DNA from 2 places in the Massilia sp. W12 genome. Region 1 is predicted to be linked to the other one. Evidence: riboswitches for the same ligand, from Rfam matches in the RefSeq annotation. Region 1 holds a riboswitch; the other holds the start of a gene.
The links. A riboswitch is a leader RNA that binds a small molecule or an ion and turns the genes downstream of it on or off. The one in region 1 is predicted to bind cobalamin.
Positions count from the first base shown of each region.

Region 2: another riboswitch for cobalamin. It lies ahead of V8J88_RS12045 (CoA-acylating methylmalonate-semialdehyde dehydrogenase); the one in region 1 lies ahead of V8J88_RS11550 (TonB-dependent receptor).

Region 1 is NZ_CP147776.1:2,889,011-2,896,834, reverse strand. It holds gene V8J88_RS11575 (FAD-dependent oxidoreductase) at 1-449, shown strand, start outside; gene V8J88_RS11570 (MFS transporter) at 612-2,522, shown strand; gene V8J88_RS11565 (hypothetical protein) at 2,614-2,877, opposite strand; gene V8J88_RS11560 (prolipoprotein diacylglyceryl transferase family protein) at 2,934-3,707, shown strand; gene V8J88_RS11555 (radical SAM protein) at 3,710-5,224, shown strand; cobalamin riboswitch at 5,277-5,511, shown strand; gene V8J88_RS11550 (TonB-dependent receptor) at 5,574-7,451, shown strand; gene V8J88_RS11545 (iron ABC transporter permease) at 7,478-7,824, shown strand, end outside.
Region 2 is NZ_CP147776.1:3,023,393-3,031,216, forward strand. It holds gene parC (DNA topoisomerase IV subunit A) at 1-1,492, shown strand, start outside; gene V8J88_RS12030 (hypothetical protein) at 1,665-2,315, opposite strand; gene V8J88_RS12035 (peroxidase, FMP-type) at 2,843-4,006, opposite strand; gene V8J88_RS12040 (PEP-CTERM sorting domain-containing protein) at 4,484-5,257, shown strand; cobalamin riboswitch at 5,517-5,717, shown strand; gene V8J88_RS12045 (CoA-acylating methylmalonate-semialdehyde dehydrogenase) at 6,001-7,563, shown strand; gene V8J88_RS12050 (acyl-CoA dehydrogenase family protein) at 7,567-7,824, shown strand, end outside.

The sequences.
Region 1 (7,824 bases):
GTTTCACGCTTGAACTGGCGTTTGCGCAAGCGCTGGATCTGGGCTACGACGGCGCGTTTATCGAACAATCGCGTTTAGCTTTTATTGCGCATGACAATTCCAAACCCGGCCACCGCCCCGGCGAGCGCTGGGTGGCGCATGCCGCACTGGCTTGGAGCCAGGAGCATTTGCAAGACGATTTGCCGCGCGTGCGCGATAAATTGCTCAAGGCCTTTCATGAGGCCACCGGCAGTCAGGTGCAACCGGTGTATGCGCAAGCCTTGCGCTGGCCGTTTGCACAGGCGGTGCAACCGATGGCCGGCGATTGTCTGTGGGATGCCAATCTGCGCATTGGCCTGTGTGGCGACTGGTTCGCCGCCGGACTGGAGGGCGAGGGCAGGGTGGAAAACGCCTGGTTGAGCGGGCGCCGTCTGGCGCAGCAAATCATGCAGAGCATGCCGCAAGACTAAGCCTGCCGTTGAAGCTGGAAAATCTGTTTTTGCAAGGCGTTTGGCATCTGATTATGATTCTGAAATTTTTCAGTATTACAATCCGATGCCATTCTTTTTGCCCGGGATAAGCAGCTTGCTTGCACTACAATACCCCCGTTCATATTGATTACGGATAGAACTATGAGTCGCGAAAATTTGCCGCCAGAAACCAGCGGTCAATTCCAATTACTGGGGCAGCGCCGTTTTGCGCCATTTTTCTGGACCCAGTTTCTAGGCGCGCTGAACGATAATGTGTTCAAGACCGCCCTCATTACCGCACTCACCTACCAGGGCGCGGCCTGGAGCAACATGGATTCCGGCACGCTCGCCAATCTGATTCCCGGCCTGTTCATCGCCCCCTTCGTGCTGTTTTCCGCCACCGCCGGCCAGTTTGCTGAAAAATACGACAAGGCTGCGCTGACGCGTTTCATCAAAATGCTGGAAATCGGCATCATGCTGTTGGCCGGGGCCGGCTGGCTGACAAAAAATCTGCCGATTCTGCTGGTGTGTGTGTTTTTGATGGGCGTCCATTCCACCTTGTTCGGCCCGGTCAAATACGCCTATCTGCCGCAACATTTGCACGAGCGCGAATTAACCGGCGGCAATGGGGTGATTGAAATGGGCACCTTTGTCGGCATTTTATTAGGCCAGATTCTGGGCGCGATGTTAGTCACCAAGGCCGGCATCGGGATTGAATTGATTGCCGGCGGCGCTTTGCTGTTAGCCGTGCTGGGCTGGGGCACCAGCCGCGCGATTCCGGTTTCACCCGCCGCTGCGCCGGACTTGAAGATTAACTACAACCCGTTTACTGAAACCTGGCGCAATCTGTCTTTTTCCCGGCAAAACCGCGCCGTGTTTTTATCCCTGCTGGGCAATTCCTGGTTTTGGTTTTATGGCGCGATTGTGCTGGCGCAGTTTCCCGATTTCGCCAAAGTCTTTTTGCATGGCAATGAACAGGTGTTTGTCTTGCTGCTGGGGGTGTTTTCGATTGGCGTCGGGGCCGGTTCGCTGTTATGTGAAAAACTCTCCGGGCATAAGGTGGAAATCGGCCTGGTGCCGTTTGGCAGCATCGGTCTGACCGTGTTCGGCGTGGATTTATTCTTTGCCGCCAATGGTTATCACAGCAATCTGGCGCAAGTCGATGCCGCCCAATTCGTGCAACAAAGCGGGGCCTGGCGGATTTTGGCGGATTGCATGCTGATCGGCATTTTCGGCGGTTTTTACATCGTGCCCCTGTTTGCCCTGATCCAAACCCGCTGCGACAAAGCGCATTTATCGCGCACCATCGCCGGCATGAATATCATGAACGCCGCTTTTATGGTGGTCGCCACCGGCTGTGCGATTGTGATGCTGAAATTACATTTCACGCTGCCGCAAATCTTTCTGGCCACGGCCTTGATGAATGCCGTGGTGGCTGTGTACATCTTCACCCTGGTGCCGGAATTTTTGATGCGCTTCGTCGCCTGGCTCTTGCTTAAAACCATCCATCGCGTGAAGTGCATCGGCGTTGAGCAGATCCCGGAAGATGGCCCGGCGGTGCTGGTGTGCAATCATGTGTCGTATGTGGATGCGCTGGTGATCCTGGCCTCCAGTCCGCGCCCGATCCGCTTTGTGATGGATCACCGGATTTTCAAAACCCCGGTGCTGGGCTGGGTGTTTCTGGCGGTGAAAGCGATTCCTATCGCGCCGGCCAAGGAAGATCAGCAGACCATGGAAAAAGCCTATGACGAGATTGCGCACGCCTTGCGCGAAGGCGAATTGGTCTGCATTTTCCCGGAAGGGCGCTTGACCACCACCGGCGATGTGAATGAATTCAAAGGCGGGGTGCGCAAGATTGTCGAGCGCAGCCCGGTTCCGGTGATTCCCATGGCTTTGCGCGGTCTGTGGGGCAGCCTGCTCACGCGCAGCGATGGCAACCCCCTGCAACGCTCCTTCAAACGCGGCTTGCTGTCACGTTTGGAGCTGGTGGTCGGCGCGCCGCAAGCGCCGCAGCAGGTGACGCCGGAAGGCTTGCGCGAACAGGTGCTGGCTTTGCGCGGCGAATGGAAATAATGCAGCAATCCGCCGGAGCGGGCGCTGCGTCCCGCTCCGGCATCAGCGAAAAACAGGTCTGGCAATGAATCAATTTTGGCGTGGCGTCTTATTATTTTTCTTGTGCATCCTGATGGCCGGCTTTGGCATCTGCGGGCTGTGCGGGCTTTATCTGAGTGTCGCAATGAGTGGCCAGGCCACTTTGGATCCCGCCATCTTTGGCATGGGCGCGGCGGGCATCGCTTGCGCGGCTGGGCTGTATTGGCTGGTGCGCGTCATCAGGAAGAAAAACTAGCGTTTGCTGCTGCGCATTCACCCATGCGGCGTCTTTGATGATGCGCCGCTGTCGGGCGCCGGGTAAGTCATTGCGCTGCAAGCCAGCCTGTGCCTTGCGCCTGAAGCAGCGCGCAATGAAACAACACAGGAATTCATATGATCGCAGGCCCGAATTTTGACGCATTCCACGCCAACCTGATCCATTACCTTTTGGAATGGGCCGGGATTTTGGCCGGCATGCAATATTACCGTTATCAAAAGCGGCAGCGCGGGCAGGGCGCTTTACTGGCGCCGGGCAATTTTGCGATTGTGGTCGGCTGCATCGCCGGCGCGGCGCTGGGCAATAAGCTGGTGTTCTGGATTGAATATGCGCACTTGATTCCGCAGAAAATAGGCGATCCGCGCAACTGGTTTATGGGCCAGTCGATTGTCGGCGGTTTGCTGGGCGGCTTGCTCGGGGTGGAAATCAGCAAAAAACTCATCGGCCAGCGTGAATCGACCGGCGATTTATTTGTCTTCCCGCTTTTGCTTGGCATCATCATCGGCCGCATTGGCTGCTTTCTGGCCGGTTTGCATGACGGCACGTATGGACTGCCCGGCAATCTGCCCTGGGCGGTGGATTTTGGCGATGGTCAGCCGCGCCACCCCACGCAGCTGTATGAGATTGGTTTTTTAAGCCTGCTCTGGTTTGTCTTGCAATCTCAGCGGGCGCGCCTGGCCAGTCAAAACGGCCTGCTGTTTAAATTGTTTTTGACTGCATATTTATGTTGGCGCGTGGCGGTGGACGGCATCAAGCCGATACCCTATGTCTATCCTTTCGGGCTGTCCGGCATCCAATGGGTTTGCCTGCTCGCGCTGGCCCTGTATCTGCCGGGTTTGCTCAAACAATGGCAAGCCTGGCGCCACCCCCGGATTTTGCAAGGAAGATGAAGATGGATGCAAGCAAGCAAACGCCAGCCCACAGCGGCACAGAACGTAAAAACCGCCCCTGGCTGTTTTACGACACCACAAGCAGCGTCTGCAGCAGTTGTTTGCGCCAGGTGGAAGCGAAAATCGTCATCAAAGACCAGCATGTGTATATGGACAAATGGTGTCCGGTGCATGGCGTGGAACGGGTCTTGATTGCGGATGACGCCGAGTATTACCGCCTGTGCCGCGAAGTGTATGTCAAAGCGCCGGAAATGCCGCAATACTTTTCCGGCAAAATGGAATATGGCTGCCCGTATGACTGCGGCTTATGCCCGGATCATATGCAGCATTCCTGCCTGACCGTGCTGGAAATCACCGATCAATGCAATTTGAATTGTCCGGTCTGCTATGCAGAATCCGGCACCCATCGCAGCAGCAGCCGCAGCCTGGCGCAAGTCATCGATATGCTCGACGCCCTGGTCAGGAATGAGGGCGAACCGGATGTCTTGCAGATTTCCGGCGGCGAGCCGACCTTGCATCCGGATTTTTTCGCCATTCTGGACGAATGTAAAAAACGTCCGATCAAGCATGTGATGGTGAATACCAATGGTATCAAAATCGCCCAGGATGAAGCGTTTGCGCGCCGCCTGGCTGAATACGGGCCTGGCCTGGAAATTTATCTGCAATTCGACAGTTTCAAAGAAAGCGCCTTGAAAGAATTGCGCGGCGCCGATTTGCGCCGCATCCGCAATCAGGCGCTGCAGCGCTTAAATGATTTACAGCTCTCCACCACCCTGGTGATGACGCTCAAAAAAGGCGTGAATGATGATGAAATCGGCGCGCTGCTCGATTTCGCCATGGCCCAGCCCTGCGTGCGCGGCGTGACCCTGCAACCGATTCAGGATGCTGGCCGGGTTGAGCAATATGAACATAAAAACCACCGCTTAACCGTGTCTGAAATCCGGCGCAAAATCGGCGAACAATCAAGCGTGTTCAGCAAAGAAGATGTGTTGCCGGTGCCATGCAATCCCGACACCCTGGCGATGGCGTATGGCTTGAAAATGGCGGATCAGGTCGTACCGCTGACCCGTTTTATTGACGCCGACACCCTCTTGGCCGGCGATAAAAGCACGATAGTGTTTGAGCGCGATCCGCAGATGAAACAGGCTTTGTTCAAACTGTTTTCCACCAACCACTCGCCCGAATCGCAAGCCTCCTGCCTGTCGGAAATGCTGTGCTGCCTGCCCAAAGTCGCCGCACCGCAGGCGCTGAGTTATCAAAACGTGTTCCGCATCTTGATTGTGCAGTTTATGGATGCGCATTCACTCGATATCCGCGCCCTGAAAAAATCCTGTGTGCATATGGTGCAGCCGGATGGCAAGATGATTCCGTTTGAAGCCTGGAATATCTTCTACCGCCCCGGGCGTGAGCATATTTTGCAACAGATCAAAAGCGAGCTGCGCACCTTGCATCAGGCCAGAAGCCTGGGTTTTGCCGCGCCGCTGGTGCGGGCGCGGCAAATTGGCTCAAACATGTGAATTCTCATGTCCTGAAAATGTAGCTGCAATGCAATTTATCCAGCCTGCAAGGTATAATCCCGGCAGTGTTGGTGCGCGCGACCAGTTCATGGAAGCCGTTAAACGGGAAATGTCAGCGCAGAGAAAGCGCAAGGCATGCTGCCCCCGCAACGGTAGGCAAGTTCAGATGCTTCTGAAACGTGTCTCAAGCTCACTGTGCCAGCTGGTGGGAAACCCTGCCGGCCGCATGGGAAGAGGAGACAAACGACTTGTCAGCCCGGATACCGGCCACACAGGTGAAAGCGCAAGTCGCTTTTGATGATCCGGCATTGCGGGGAAAAATGCCGGGGAATTTCTTGAGACAGACACAATGAATCCTTACGGCAAACAAGGCGCAGCGCGCCAGTTCCCGGCTATTTCTTCGCTCGCCCTGGCCACCGCCAGCCTGTTTTGCGTCAGCCCGGCCCAGGCGGCTGCGCAAACGCAAGAAGTGCTGGTTACCGCCACCCGCAAAGCCACTCCGGCCAGCGATCTTTTAATTGATCATCAAGTGATCCATCAAGCTGAAATCCAGGCTTCCGGGGTCAATTCTCTGTCTGAATTTTTGCAAAAAAAACGCGGTTTTGAACTCAGCAGCAATGGCGGCCCGGCCAACTACAGCTCAGTCTTCATGCGCGGCACGGCGAATGCGCAAAGCATTGTGCTGGTGGATGGCGTGCGCATCGGCTCGGCCAGCAACGGCGGCGCCACCTGGCAGGCGATTCCCTTGTCACAAATTGAGCGGATTGAAATTGTATACGGCCCTTTGAGCAGCCTGTATGGCGCGGACGCCATGGGCGGCGTGGTGCAAATCTTCACCAAGCAGGGCAGCAAATTTTTAGAGCCGCAAGTGGGCGTCAGCGTGGGTAATCGCGGCTTGCGCAAATATGAACTCGGCCTGTCCGGCTCGACCGGCGGCGAACGCGGCGTGCGCTACGCTCTCAACGCCGTGCATGAAGAAGAGACTGGACAAAACGCCACCAACCGTAAAAACAAATTCAGCTTTGACCCGGATGAAGACGGCTATGCGCGCGACAGTTTTTCCGCACAACTGGGCTGGAAATGGGCCAAAGACCACGAACTCGGCACAAGCCTGTTGCGCAGCCGGCAGAATTCGCAGTTTGACAGCGGGGCCGGCTACGATGACCGCGATGTCACCAGCCTGGAAACCTGGTCGGTGTATTCGCGCGATAAATTCGCGCCGAATTGGCAAAGCATGTTGCGTTTCTCGATTGCCAATGATCGCGGCTTCTCCGACGCCTCGTATGGCTTGTCGCGCTACGAAACCACGCAAACCCAATACAGCTGGCAAAACGACATCGAATTCGGCCCGGACAATCTGCAGCTGACGCTGGAACACCGCAAAGAGGAGCTGGGCAGCTCCAGCAAGTCTTTGGAGCGCAACCGCAAAACCACATCCTTTGCCGGCGCCTGGCAAGTCAAGCGCGATGTCTGGCTGGCCACCGCCTCCATGCGCCACGACCGCATTTCCACCAATGGCAATCAAACCACCGGGGCCTTGGCCGCCGGCTATAAATTCAGCCCCGGCTGGCAAGCCACGGCCAGCTATGGCATGAGCTTTCGCGCACCCACCTTCAATGAGCTGTACTACCCCGGCTTTGGCTTAGAAGGCAATCAGGCGGAAAAAGGGCGCAATCTGGAATTCGGTCTGCAATACCAGGCCGGCGCCAGCCGTCTGCAAGCGGCCCTGTTCCGCAACAAAATCGACAATCTGATCGTGTATGCGCCGGTGTGCCCGGTGGAAAAAGCCACCCATCCCTACGGCTGCGCCTACAACCTGAACCGCGCCGTGATCACCGGCTTATCGATCGGCGGCAGCATGCCGCTCGCCGGCGCCTTCACCTTGCGCGGCAACTATGACTGGCAGGACGCAAAAGACGACAGCAGCGGCAAACGCTTGCCGCGCCGCGCCAAACAGCATGGCTCGCTCGGTCTGGATTGGGCGGCGGAGGGCTGGAAGGCCGGGGTGGAAACCGTGTTTGCCGACCGCCGCTACGACGATGTGGCCAACAACACCCCGCTGGCCGGCTACGGCGTGTGGAATCTGTATGCCGCGCGGCAGATTGCGCGCGGTTGGGAAGTGCAAGCGCGCTGGAACAATGTCGCCAACAAAGCCTATGAATTGGCGAATGGCTTCAATGCGTCCCCGTCGCGCTTTGTGCTGAGCCTGCGCTATGATCAATTCTGAGATCTGCCGCGTTTGAAGGCGAAACCATGAAAGGGGGGCCGATGCTGTCCAAGGAGCCAGGCGCCCCCGCGCACGACGCTGCGCCGGCTGGCGTGCGCGCCGTGCGTCAGTCCGCACCCGCGATGGCGGGCGATGCGACGCACGCGCGTCTGCGCCGCTTGCTGATTTACTTGCTGGCGGCCTGCCTGCTGAGCTTCATCGCCGCCGCCCTGATCGGCTCCATCCCCATCCCGCTGGCCGATCTGCCGCAAGCCCTGCATGCCTGGCGCCTGGGGCAAGATGATATGCACGCCAGCTTGCTGGAATTGCGCATCACGCGCGCCGCCAGCGCCTTTGTCACCGGCGCCGCGCTGGCCTTGGCCGGGGTCTTGAT
Region 2 (7,824 bases), 130 kb from region 1:
CGTCTCAGCGGCCAGGGTGGCGGAAGAAATCGAGGAAATCACCAACCCCAAGATCAAGCTGGGCAAAAAAGCGCTCACGCCGGAGCAAATCAATCTCAAGCAAAGCATGCTGGCGCTGTTGGATGGCATCCGCGATGAATCCGGGCGCAATGCGCCGGTGCGCCTGGTGTTAGAGCCGAAATCGAAAAATGTCGATCAGCAGGAATTCATGCAAACCATGCTGGCTCACACCTCGCTGGAAACCAGCGCCTCGATCAATCTGGTGATGATAGGCAATGATGAGCGCCCGCAGCAAAAAGGCTTGCTGGCGATTTTGCGCGAATGGATCGCCTTCCGCTTCCAGACCGTGACGCGGCGCAGCCAGTACCGCTTGAAAAAAGTCAGCGACCGGATTCATATTCTGGAAGGTCGGCAACAGGTTTTGCTGAATATTGATGAAGTCATCCGCATCATCCGCAACGCCGATGATCCGAAGGCCGATTTGATGCGCGCCTTCTCGCTCAGCGCAGTGCAGGCCGAAGATATTCTGGAAATCCGCCTGCGCCAGTTGGCCAAGCTGGAAGCGATCAAAATCGAACAGGAATTGGCCGAATTGCGCGGCCAACAGCAGGATTTGCAAGAGATTTTGGACAATCCGGCCAGCTTGAAAAAGCTCCTGATCAAAGAAATCGAGCAAGACAAAAAACAGTTTGGCGATGCGCGCCGCAGCCTGATCGAAGAAGCGCAACGCGCGGTGGCGGAAACCAAGGTTGTCGATGAACCGGTGACGGTGGTGATTTCACAAAAAGGCTGGGTGCGCGCGCGCAATGGCGTTGGCCACGACCCGTCCCAATTCACATTCAAAGCCGGCGACGGCCTGTACGGCGCATTCGCCTGCCGCACCGTGGACACGCTGCTGGCGTTTGGCAGCAATGGCAAGGTGTACAGCGTGCCGGTTTCGCTTTTGCCGGGCGCGCGCGGCGATGGCGTGCCTGTCACCAGCTTGATTGAATTGGCCCCCGGCAGCCGCATCCTGCATTATTTCGCCGGCCAGGGCGAGACCCGTTTGCTGCTGGCCGCCAGCAATGGCTATGGCTTCATCTGCCGCGCGCAAGACATGCAAAGCCGGCAAAAAGCCGGCAAATCCTTCATCACGCTCGATGAAGGCGACGCCATGTTGCCGCCGCAGGTGGTGCAGGAACAAGACAGCCAGCTGGCCTGTCTCTCGGAACAGGGACGGATTTTGCTGTTCCCGCTGGCGGATGTGAAAACGCTCTCCGGCGGCGGACGCGGCACGATGTTGCAGAGTCTGCAGGAAAAAGAAAGCCTGCTGGCCGCCCTGCCGACAGGCACACGCGGCGTCAAAGCCGCCGGCACAGCGCGCGGCGGCAAACCGCAAGAAGCCCTGCTGGCCAATTCCGCCTTAACCCCGCACCAGGGCAAACGCGGCGGCAAGGGACGGGCATTGGAAGGCACCACGCTCAAGCCGGATCGCTTGATTGCAGAGTATTGAAGCCGGCGGCAGAACGCGCGGCATGGCGGCATGGCTGCGTCACCGCGCGGGTTGCGGCATTGTTTGTTGCCCGGAATGCGCCGCAAAATCACGGCCCGGCAAGCGCAACGCCTGCGCTTGCCGGAACAGGCGTTTAATTTATCTGGCTTTGTGCGTGTTGAGCATGGCTTGATCAATTCGGCTTACGGCCATGCGCCAGGGAATCGAGTTGAAAAAGGGCTTGCGCCGGTTCAATCGGTTTTATCGTCATACGCCAGAATTTATCAGCTTTGAATTGCAGGGCGCCGGGCGCTGGTTGGATGCCACAAGCATTCGCAATCTGCAACAGCCATGCGCCATCTTTAGCTTCTTCGGCCTGAATCCGGCTCATGCAAGCGTCTTCAGAGCTGCCCTCAAGTTCCGGCAAATTTTTATTGCGCATCATTGCTTGAATTTCCCGCACATCTCTTTGCAGATACACAAACATGGCTTGACTCTGGCCATGCGGGCCGGTTTCCAGTGGCATGCCGTATTTTTCAAAATGCAACCAGAACAGAACCAGCAAAGGATCAACTGCAAACAGTTTTTGCAATGTTGCGGCATCGGCTTTGGTATGCAGCATGCGCACAGGAGCCCGCCCGGTATTTTCTGCAGGCTTGGGAGCCGGCAAAGCCGCATTCAGTTTGGCGACTTTTTCACGCATTTCCGCCAGGCTTGCCACCTTGAATGCCCGCCTTTGCTCATCGCTAATGCTTTCATCGACTGGCGCCAATTCCCACTTAGCTTGTTCACCTTTTTGAACATAATTGGTGGCATACCACTGCGGGCGGCCTTGCACCAGCATAAGTCTGTCCCAAGTAGCGGCGTACAACGCAAGTAAATCTGGATCATCGGGCTTGAGTGTCAATCCTTGTTTGCAAAGCGCCAAGGCTGTCCGAAAATTTCCGGCCCCGCCACCATGCTGAAATATGGTTGCAGCATGAAAGTAGTCGCGCGCAGTTTGCAAGACCCCGGATTGGCGCCACTTTTCCACTTGAATTAAGCGGGCGCGGTCACGCTTATGCAAGGCAGGCCAATCGATCTGCTGCGCACTGCGTTCAGCTTGATCATGTGAATACAGTGATGCCAAACCTGGATGCACATCTTTGGCGTGACAAACCACAGAAAAACACATGCCTGCCAACAAAATGGGAGCAATTTCTATTTTCATACTGGCGACTCTTCAAAAAGTCTGTTTTGCTGACTTTTCAGCCTAATTCAGGCCAAACAACGCTGAAGCTTGCCGAAGCACCGCTTTTTTGCCGTTCGTGCTGAGCTTGTCGAAGCACGGCTTGATCGTCCCCCAGCCCAGCCGAACGGCGCGTCAAAAACTCATGCCTTCTTGCGCAAAGTATTGACCTGAATATGCGGCCAGCGCGTGGTCTGGCCGTTTGAGCCGAACATGAATTCAAAGAAAATGATCTGCTCATATTGCAGCTGTAAAATTTCCTGGCCGTCTTCGACCACGGTTTCCAGCCACATATTCAGCGTCATCTCAGTCACATTCGCGAATTTCTGCACGAACGGGGTATTCATCACCCCGCCCTGCGGCCCGCCGTCGTGGCGGCTGCTCAATTGAATCAGGGTGTATTTGCTGATGTTCTGATCTTTGATCGCATCGCGCAGGCGCAAGTCGGGACGCACAGAGTACGGGTAGTGCGGATCGGCCACAATGCGCTGGAAATATGTCAGATTGCCATCCGGGTCTGTCACCGGCAGCGATTTATCAAAAGCCCAGGCCGGGGCTGGCTGATCCAGATTCAGCGGGCCATCCTGCGGTTTAGGCAGGAAGGACTCGGCCCCCATACTGGGTGAAATCGCCAGCGGCGAAGCGGCCAGATTCGGCCCGTTGGCAATCTGCAATTGGGGCCAGGAAGCGACAAACGGCAATGTCCAGCAATCTGTCCCGGTGGGATACGGCGGTTTGCCCGGCACATCTTCGGCAAAGCTGCCGGTCAGCATGATGGATGTGCCATGCGGAATCGTACCGCTGCGCGCGATGGCATATGGCGGGACAAAATTCGGCCCATTTGCACCCGCGCCGATGGCGATACCGGGATAGCCATTGTCCTCCAGCACCGACTCCTCATCCGCCGGATGGTTGTACATTTGATTGAGCCACAAATACATGCCGGCTTCTTCATGAATTCCGACGCCATCGCTGACGCGCTGAATGCTTTGGCGGTATTCCAGCGCGCCGATGAATTGCTCATTCGTACCACCGCGATTGCGCACCCCGCCCGCTACCGGCGTAAAGGTCAGCTCTTCGGTGTAGTCATCGCACAAAAAATGAAAGATGCCAAAAATGGTTTCGGAATTCGTACCGGGCGATGGCATGCAGGTGGTGTGCATACCCCAGCCAGTATTCTTTTTCTCAGGATTGACATTGACCCAAGTGCCAATGAGCTGCTGCAAAATGCCGTAATTGGCCGGTTCAGACAGAACCGCATCGGTATAGGCAGGATAAGGTGGTGTGGGGAAAGTCGGAATTGACATGCTTGACCTCTTTTTGCAAAAGAACATCATGAATGGCGTGCAATATCCGTTTTGGCCTGACCACAAGCTGCGCCGGCTTGTTTCACAAAACGGGACGGACGTGATAATGCAGCCAGAGAGATCAGTGATTGCGACTGCAAAATCAGCATAGCGATACGCGTCTGCAGATTTTCCGCTCCGATCCGCTGAGTCCACCTGGCTGCCTGGCGTCAGAAGGCCACCAGTATGCGCTGTTTGTCCCGGCTTGCGTCACGCCATGCCGCAAATTTGTTTTTTCCAGACGCAATCTTGCAGCCAGGAAAATAGCCTTGACCAAGACGCTGAAATGGCCATTCTTGAAAAACTCAACCATAGATACAATGACAACAAAATTATAGAAATCATGCATAATGCATATGTCAGATAAAATGAATGACATCCCAACACATCAAACAGCCAAACAGGCGCAGTGCACCGCGTCACACACAAAGGTTCAATATGAAAATGCGTTTTCTTTGCTTCGCTTTACTCGCCTGCGTCACGCAAGCACAAGCCGCCACAGTTTTGTATTCCCAGAATTTTGAAGCGCCAACCGGCTATATCCCCTCCACTTATTACCATGATCTGTCTTCCGCTCCGGTCAACAGCCTGTATGGCAACCAGCCGGCAGGCTTTACGTTCAATCACACTTATACAGTGGAAACCCTGCACATCAGCGGCGGCCGTGCGTTTGGCAATGGCTATCAAGACCCGCAGCACAAGGGCGGCAACTATGCCCTGGGTATGCTGGAGAGCGTGCAGGATGACCGGCTCGGCTTGAATTTCAATGTGGCCGGCCACAAGTTTTTGAATTTCCGTCTGGATGTGTCACGTATCGGCCTGTCCGGCGGCAATGGCCCGTTTGCGAATGATGCGCCGAAATTCCGCTTCAGCCTGTTTGACAATCCTCTGGGACAGGCCACCATCAATGGCAATGGCGTCCTGCTGTCCAGCCTGACCATGGAAGGCGCGAATTCGGCGCACAATGGCGTATTCAATTGGACAAATCTGGTAGCCGCGCTGGACGCCAGCCGCGCCAGCAATGGCAATGTGACGCTGCAAATTGATTTGATCCGTGGCGGCTATGCGGCCATGGATAACTTTGTAATCGCCGCCTCGGATAATTCCGGCGAAGTGCCGCAAATTCCCGAAGCCGAAACCTGGGCCATGCTGTTGGCTGGTCTGGGCGGACTGGGTTTGCTGGCGCGTCGCCGCCAAGCACTGATTGCATAAAGTCACCCGCCACGCGCCAGCTTGCATTGGCGCGTTTTTATCGCCTGCAAAACCTTGCCAAAAAACGGGCGCGCATCAGTCGTTCCCGGCGATTTACTTTACACCAATAATCCACACAAGCATGCCAGGCGGGGGGGAATGCCCGCCATCTGAAAGCCTCGCCATCAGGCAATACAGCTGACTTCCTGTGCCATAAAAAACGGCAAATATGCGCTGAAACGCGTGACATGTGACGTTTACGTAAACGTCAAATCCTGTGTTATTCTGAAAAAGAACAGGTGCGCCGGACAAGTTCTTGTCCGGTGTTAAACGGGAAAGAGGTGCGCTTCGCCTAAGCCTCTGCTGCCTCCGCAACGGTAAGTGAGTGCGGTGACATCATCCACGCCACTGGCGCTAAGCCGGGAAGGCGATGTCACAAAACTTGCAAGCCCGGATACCGGCCTGTTTTACCAGCCTGCGCGGCTTGCCGTGCGGGAGATTGGCTGGCTGCCGGCATTGCCGGCGTGCGGTCTGTCTGGTTCTGGTCTGGTCAGGTGCGGAAGGCGCCTGACGGATGCATACACATCCAAGCGGTCGGACATCACTTTCATGCAGCTGTGCAGCGGCGGTTTTGCCCTGCGCGCCGTATCTGTCACGCCTGGCGTCCTGCATGGGGCCGGCTGGCGGATTGCCGCATGCGTTTGATTGTCCGGGACATACAGACAACGCCGCCATAAAACGCGGCTTTCATCCGGGAATTTTTGATGAGCACCTCACAGCACACGAACGCCGCATTGCCGGCGGACACTTGCATTTTTAACAAAACAGACCAGGGCGCGCCACGCGTGCCGCTCTTGATCGGCGGCGCCTTTATCGCCTCGCAGGGACAGGAACTGCACGCCGTGCGCAACCCGGCGACGCAGGAAATCCTGGCCTATACGCCGTTCGCCACGGCAGAGGAAGTCGAGCGCGCGCTGCAAACGGCCAGCAAGGCTTACCAAACCTGGCGCCATACTTCTTTGCAAGTGCGCAGCGGCATCTTCTGGCGCTATCAGCAATTAATCCGCGACAACATGGAACAGCTCGCCGCCCTGCTCTGCCGCGAACAAGGCAAAACCCTGGCCGATGCGCACGGCGATATCCAGCGCGGTCTGGAAGTGGTTGAGCAAGCGGCAAATATCGGGCACTGGCAGATGGGGGCGATAGCGCAAAATATCGCCGGCGGCGTCGATACCCATACCCATCTGTCGCCGATCGGGGTGTGCGTCGGCATCACGCCGTTTAACTTCCCGGCCATGATTCCGCTGTGGATGTTTCCACTGGCGATTGCCTGCGGCAATACCTTTGTGCTCAAGCCTTCTGAACAAGATCCGCTGGTGACGATGCGCTTGTGTGAACTGGCCATGCAAGCCGGGCTGCCGCCGGGGGTCTTGAATGTGGTGCATGGCGGGGCCGAGGTGGTGCGACAGCTCTGCAATCATGCGCTGGTGGCGGCGGTGTCTTTTGTCGGCTCCAGTCGGGTGGGACAGATTGTGCACCGCGAAGCGAGCCTGGCCGGAAAACGGGTGCAGTGCATGATGGGCGCGAAAAACCATGCGGTCTTGCTGCCGGATGCGGTGTGCGAGGCCAGCTTGAATCAAATCGTCGGGGCCGCTTTCGGCGCCGCCGGCCAGCGTTGCATGGCCTTGTCGGTCTTACTGACTGTCGGCGCGGCGCGCGACTGGTTGCCGCTGTTGGTCGAGAAAGCGCGCCAATTGCGTCTCAACGCCGGGCATGAAGCGGGAGCCGATCTGGGGCCGTTGATCACGCCGCAGGCGCGCGACCGCGTCTGTCAGCTGATTGCGCGCGGCCAGGCGCAAGGCGCGCGGCTCTTGCTGGATGGCCGCAGCGCGAGCGCGCCCGGCTACGCGCAAGGCAATTTTGTCGGGCCGACCATTCTGGCGGATGTCAGCTGCGAGATGGCGGTGTACCAGGAAGAGATTTTCGGCCCGGTTTTGTGCGTGATGCAGCTCGATACCCTGGAGCAGGCCATCGCTATCATCAACGCCAACCCGCATGGCAACGGGGTGGCGCTGTTTACCCAATCCGGCGCGGCGGCGCGCCAATTCCAGCATGAGGTGGAGGTGGGACAGATCGGCGTGAATGTGCCGATTCCGGTGCCAAGTCCCCTGTTTTCTTTCACCGGTTCACGCGCCTCCAAGCTGGGCGACCTGGGCCCCTATGGCCCGCAGGCGATTGCGTTTTACACGCAAACCAAAACCATCACCACACGCTGGCTGCATGCCACCCAAACGGCCCCCGCCAACACCACTATCGGTCTGGGGTGAGCGATGGATTTTGATTTGACCGAAGAACAGCGCGCTTTTTGCCAGAGTGCGCGCGCTTTTGCGCAACAGGCGCTGGCCCCGTATGCGGCGCAATGGGATCAGCAGGGACATGTGCCGCGCCAGGTCTTGCAACAGGCCGGCGAACTTGGCTTTTGCGGCTTGTATTTACCCGAACAACTGGGCGGCATGCAAGCCAGCCGCCTGGATGGCTGCCTGATTTTTGAAGAGCTGGCGAAAGCCTGTCCCGCCACTGCGGCCTGG